Linked DNA regions of Rheinheimera salexigens. The protein of the gene in region 1 interacts with the protein of each later gene in a pairwise test. Links are inferred from orthologs where the notes say so. Each region holds a gene or a part of one and is shown on either strand. Other genes may lie near its edges.

Region 1 (3,082 bases):
TAGGCAGCAGCAGTGACTGCTTTTCAGCCGGTAACGACTTGCAAGACTTTCTGGGCGCGGGGGCATTAAATTCGAGCCATCCTACGGTAATATTTCTATATCAACTCGCCCGTTTTACTAAGCCTATTATTGCTGCTGTCGATGGCCTAGCCATTGGAATTGGTACGACGGCTTTACTGCATTGTGATTTGGTTTATGTTACGGACAGAGTGAAGTTTCAATTGCCCTTTACGGCTTTAGGTTTATGCCCAGAAGCAGGGTCAAGCGTACTATTACCCCAAGTAGCGGGTTATCAACGTGCAGCGCAGTATTTATTATTAGGTGAAGCTTTTGGTGCGAATGAAGCTGTACAAATGGGCTTAGTTAATCAAGTGGTTAGCGCTGATAAATTAACGCAATTAGCCACAGAAAAAGCCCAAACCTTAGCGAAATTGCCTGCTGCTGCGGTATTAGCGACTAAAAAATTAATGCGTAAGCAACAGCAACAATTAACCTTAGATACCATAGCAACCGAGCTAGAGCATTTTCAGCAACTACTGGTTAGTGATGATTGTCAGCAACGAATTAAAGGTTTTTTTCGACCAAAAAGTTAAAGCGAGGGAATACCAAACTAGCGCGCTGCTAACACAGAATGCGCTCAGAGCTTTTGCCGCACTGATGCAGCACTATTGCAGTGTCATCGTACAGCGCGGCTAAATTTATCCGCTTTTACAGCATTAACTAACCAGCGACCACTTTGCTTTACTAACACTACTGAACGCATATCGGCAATTTTTTTGCCTTGATGGGTGCCTGTTAATACCACGGAAATATGCGCTTCATCATCATACTGCTGACGCACATTACTACTGCTCGGGTTAAGGGTAATAATCACTTCATCAAATGAGACGTTCATTAATATCCGGCTAACTTGCCGAGTTGTGCCATAACTTTCTAGTAAATTGGCATAATTGTTAGTGCTGAAATTTTTGGCTTTATCTAAATCGTTAGCATTATATAAGGCATCAAAAAACTCTGTCGCTATGGCTTCAGGCGTCCCCCATTGGGTAGTGATGGCAGGTGCGGGATCACTGCAAGCAGTCAAAAACAATAAAAGCCCAAACCAGAGACCAGAAGATTGCCAACTAAAAACCATTAATATAAACACCTATAAAACACTAGCTGTTAAGTCTGACTTTTGTTGCAGTAGATGTAAAGAGAAAGGGCAGTTAATACTGCCCTAAGTGCGGTTATATCCAGACCAGTATTAACGTTAAGTTAAACGCTTAATTCTTGCTCGGTAAATACATCGGCAAATAGCGCGCTAGATAAATAACGCTCAGCGGCACTAGGTAAGATAATAACAATGTTTTTACCGGCATATTCTGGCTTTTCGGCTAAGCGTTGTGCGGCGACTAAAGCGGCACCTGAAGAAATACCGGCTAGAATGCCTTCTTCACGCATTAGACGATGGGTGGCAGCAAAAGCTTCTTCACTGCTGACCTTTTCTACTTGATCAATGACACTAAGATCTAAGTTACCCGGAATAAAACCAGCACCAATACCTTGAATTTTATGTGGCCCAGGCGTTAAGTCTTCACCGTTTTTAGCTTGGCTAATAACCGGTGATTCGGTCGGCTCTACCGCGACTGTTAATACATTAAGCTTTTTTTCATGTTTTAAGTAACGGCTTACGCCGGTAATAGTACCGCCAGTACCCACACCGGCAATAAACACATCTACCTTGCCATCTAAATCAGTATAAATTTCAGGGCCGGTGGTATCAAAGTGAATTTGTGGGTTGGCAGGGTTATCAAACTGACCTAACAAAATATACTTTTTAGGATCAGACTGGGCAATTTCTTTGGCTTTAGCAATAGCGCCATTCATACCTTTAGCTGCTTCGGTTAACACCAAATTAGCCCCTAAAGCTTTTAATAATTTGCGCCGCTCTAAGCTCATGCTTTCTGGCATAGTTAAGGTGAGTTTATAACCTCGGCTAGCAGCAACAAAAGCTAAGGCAATTCCGGTATTACCAGAGGTCGGTTCGACAATTTCATGCTCAGCTGTTAGCGTACCTTTTTTCTCGGCATCCCAAATTAAGGCCGCACCCAAGCGACATTTAACACTAAAGCTAGGGTTACGGGCTTCAATTTTAGCGTAGACATTAGCGCTGCCTTTGCTACTGCTAGGAATGGTTCGGTTTAGTTTGACCAAAGGGGTGTGCCCGATAGACAATGAATTATCAGCATAAACGTTTGCCATATAACAGCTCCAAAATAAAATAATTAAATTAAGAAATTGGTACCAGAATACTCTACATAAAGAAAATTACCCAAGCATTTGGCTATATCTTATTCCATTTTACTACAAGAAAGAGGATGCAATGGCATTTGAAAGTACAGAACACTATATCGTATCGGATGAATTAGCATTAGCAGTAAACGCTGCCGTGACATTAGAAAAGCCGTTATTGATTAAAGGTGAACCGGGCACCGGTAAAACCAGGTTGGCAGAAGAATTAGCCGCAAGCTTAGGCACTGAGCTTATTCAGTGGCATGTAAAATCAACCACTAAAGCCCAACATGGTTTGTATGAATATGATGCCGTATCCCGCTTGCGCGACAGCCAATTAGGCAGCGACAAAGTACAGGATATTGCTAATTACATTAAACCCGGCAAATTATGGCAAGCTTTTACTGCCACTCAGCGGCCGGTGCTATTAATAGATGAAATCGATAAAGCGGATATCGAGTTTCCCAACGACTTACTGCATGAGCTGGACCAAATGGCGTTTCATGTTTATGAAACCGGTGAGCAAATTAAAGCCATTCAACGGCCTATCGTTATTATCACTTCAAATAACGATAAAGAATTGCCTGATGCGTTTCTGCGCCGTTGTTTCTTTCACTATATACGCTTTCCTGATGCCGATACCTTAAGAGCCATTGTTGATGTTCATTATCCGCATATTCAACCGCAGTTATTAAATGTGGCCCTAGAAACATTTTTTGATTTACGTGAAATGCCCGGGTTAAAGAAAAAGCCTTCTACGTCTGAACTGCTCGATTGGTTAAAGCTGCTATTAGCAGAAGATATATCG
Region 2 (3,095 bases), 1.4 Mb from region 1 along the record:
TCGCGTTGTACATTGTCAGCGCTACGACTGCTATGTTCAACCGCTAATTGTATCGCGTCGAGGTTGTCATTTGCGTTGCTTAGCGGGCTAAACAGCACAGCAGATAAAACGAATGCTAATGAAACTTTTTTCATGCTACGTATCCTCTGAGGGTAAAATTGGCTTTAGTGTAGCAAAGCCAAGTTAAAAAGATAGAAATTCGTCGGCAATAAGTTGCTGAAATAGCATAGAGCTGGCCTGCTCTTTTTCATAAACAAACGCTTTAGCCTATGGTAGAATGCCGACCCTTTTATGCGGGACGCCTTAATGTTAGAGCAGATTCGAATTGTATTAGTTGGCACCAGCCATACCGGAAACATAGGCTCGGTAGCACGTGCTATGAAAACCATGGGCTTATCAAGCCTATACCTAGTTGCGCCTAAAGAACTGCCAGATGGCCAAGCTTATGCGTTAGCGGCCGGTGCGAGTGATATCTTGGCTCAAGCTAAAATTTTTGACTCTTTAGCCCCGGCTATAGCAGATTGTGGTTTAGTGGTAGGCAGCAGTGCCCGTTCGCGTACGCTGAGCTGGCCAATGTTAGAGCCAAGAGACTGCGGCGAAAAAGCCATAAGCGAAGCCCAGCAGCATCCAGTTGCTATTGTGTTTGGTCGCGAAAGCAGTGGTTTATCTAATGAAGAGCTGCAACTGTGTAATTATCATGTCTGTATTAATGCTAATCCGGAATATAGCTCATTAAATTTAGCCATGGCCGTGCAACTGGTTTGTTATGAAGTGCGTATGGCATGGTTAGCACAAGCAAAGCAGACGCAAGATAATCAGACACAAAGTGAGCAGTCACAAATTGAATCAGCACATACTGATGCTGAAATTAACTATCCTAGCAATCAGCAAATGGAAAGTTTTTATCAGCATTTAGAGCAAACCCTAGATGATACGGGCTTTATTATTAAGCAGCATCCGGGTGTGGTGATGACCAAATTAAAACGCTTATTTAACCGCGCGCGGCCAGAAGAGGCTGAATATAATATTTTGCGCGGAATTTTAACCTCGGTACAGCGTTTTGGCTCTGTTGTGTCGCGGACTAAGGAGTAACAATATGTTTGCTGGTATTCGCGAAGATATAAAAAGTGTGTTTAATCGCGATCCCGCGGCTCGGAATACGTTTGAAGTATTAACCACTTATCCGGGCTTACATGCTATTTGGTGGCATCGGCTTAGCCATAGGTTGTGGCGAGCGAACTGGACGTGGTTAGCACGATTTATTAGCACATTTTCGCGTTGGGTGACCGGCATTGAAATTCACCCGGGAGCGAAGATTGGTCGGCGCTGTTTTATTGACCATGGCATGGGTGTGGTGATTGGTGAAACCGCTGAAATTGGCGATGATTGTACACTTTATCATGGTGTGACCTTAGGTGGCACCAGTTGGACTGCGGGAAAACGCCATCCAACATTAGGCAACGGCGTAGTGATTGGCGCAGGGGCAAAAGTATTAGGCCCGTTACATGTCGGCGAAAATGCCCGTATTGGCTCCAATGCTGTGGTGGTTAAAGATGTGCCTGCTGGCGCGACGGTGATTGGCATTCCGGGTCGGGTGGTGGCTAGAGCAGATATTACGCTTAGTGACGAACGTAAACATATGGCTAAAAAGTTTGGCTTTGATGCTTATGCGGTGTCAGCAGACAGTCCAGATCCGGTTGCTAATGCGATTGGTCGGATGCTAGATCATATTCAAATGTTAGATAACAAAGTGGCAGAGCTGTGCCATGGCGTTAATGAACTGGGAGGAAATGTTTGCAGCAAAGTACCGACAGTAGATATTAAAGAAGAAGACTTTTTACAAGCAGAACAAAGGGCCGCAGAGGCGAGAGCGAAAGATATCGCTGCTTTTGATCCGGAAATATAAACGCGGGTTTGGCCTGAATACTTGACTGTTTTACTCAGCTTAATACTTGACTAAATTGGTCAGGTATGTAGAATGGAGCTATAACATTCAGGGAGCAGACTATGAGATTAACTTCGAAAGGACGTTATGCAGTAACGGCTATGTTAGATGTAGCCTTACACAAAGCGACTGGGCCTGTATCTCTTGCTGATATTTCAGAACGACAAGGCATATCGCTGTCTTATTTAGAGCAGTTATTTGCTCGGTTACGTAGATATGGCTTAGTTAGCAGTGTGCGCGGTCCTGGTGGTGGTTATCAGCTGAGCCGTGAAGCCTCGTTAATTACTGTATCTGACGTTATTACTGCGGTAGACGAAACCGTAGACGCAACACGGTGTCAGGGTAAGTCAGACTGTCAAGGTGGCATGCGTTGTTTAACGCATTCGCTATGGAGCGATTTAAGCCACCGAATTGAAGATTTCTTAACCAACATTTCGTTGGGTGAGCTGGTAAACCAGCAAGATGTAAAAATCGTCGCAAAACGGCAAAATGACCGTAATGTAAAGAATCCGGCAACTGATATAGACGTCAGTTGTCAGCTGTAAGTGAAACACGGAGCAAATAATGAAGCTACCTATTTATCTTGACTACGCTGCAACTTCACCTGTTGACATGCAGGTTGCAGAAAAAATGATGCAATTTATGACGATGGACGGTGAGTTTGGTAATCCAGCGTCACGTTCGCATCGTTTTGGCTGGCAAGCAGAAGAGGCAGTAGAAATTGCCCGTAGCCAAGTGGCCGATTTAATTAACGCCGATCCGCGTGAAATCGTATTTACCTCAGGTGCCACTGAATCAGATAACTTAGCCATTAAAGGTGCTGCTAACTTTTATCATAAAAAAGGTAAGCACTTAATCACAGTGAAAACTGAACATAAAGCTGTGTTAGACACCATGCGTCAATTAGAGCGTGAAGGCTACGAAGTGACTTATTTAGAGCCACAAACCGACGGTATATTAACCTTGGCTCAAATCGAAGCTGCTGTGCGCCCAGACACCACCTTAATAAGTGTGATGTTTGTTAATAACGAAATTGGTGTGGTACAAGATATTGCTGCTATTGGTGAGTATTGCCGTAGTAATAATATTCTATTCCATGTCGATGCTGCGCAAGCACCTGGTAAGGTTGAGATTGATTTACAAACCTTAA

What was found.
Region 2: the proteins of cysK (region 1) and cysE interact in binary tests that used the Escherichia coli proteins (3 or more experiments, as listed by UniProt). The link is inferred for Rheinheimera salexigens from one-to-one orthologs.

What each region holds. Positions count from the first base shown.
Region 1 is NZ_MKEK01000001.1:2,268,152-2,271,233, reverse strand. Bases 252-3,001 are described here. They hold cysK (cysteine synthase A), read right to left. Parts: upstream 2,245-3,001; coding sequence 1,258-2,244; downstream 252-1,257. Other genes in these bases: BI198_RS10315 (AAA family ATPase), read left to right, coding at 2,366-3,001; BI198_RS10325 (hypothetical protein), read right to left, coding at 677-1,135; BI198_RS10330 (enoyl-CoA hydratase-related protein), read left to right, coding at 252-593. Also shown: more of BI198_RS10330, read left to right, coding at 1-251; more of BI198_RS10315, read left to right, coding at 3,002-3,082.
Region 2 is NZ_MKEK01000001.1:875,878-878,972, forward strand. What follows is about bases 239-3,001. They hold cysE (serine O-acetyltransferase), read left to right. Parts: upstream 239-1,096; coding sequence 1,097-1,906; downstream 1,907-3,001. Other genes in these bases: trmJ (tRNA (cytosine(32)/uridine(32)-2'-O)-methyltransferase TrmJ), read left to right, coding at 307-1,092; iscR (Fe-S cluster assembly transcriptional regulator IscR), read left to right, coding at 2,008-2,490; BI198_RS04140 (IscS subfamily cysteine desulfurase), read left to right, coding at 2,510-3,001. Outside these bases: BI198_RS04120 (class I SAM-dependent methyltransferase), read right to left, coding at 1-134; more of BI198_RS04140, read left to right, coding at 3,002-3,095.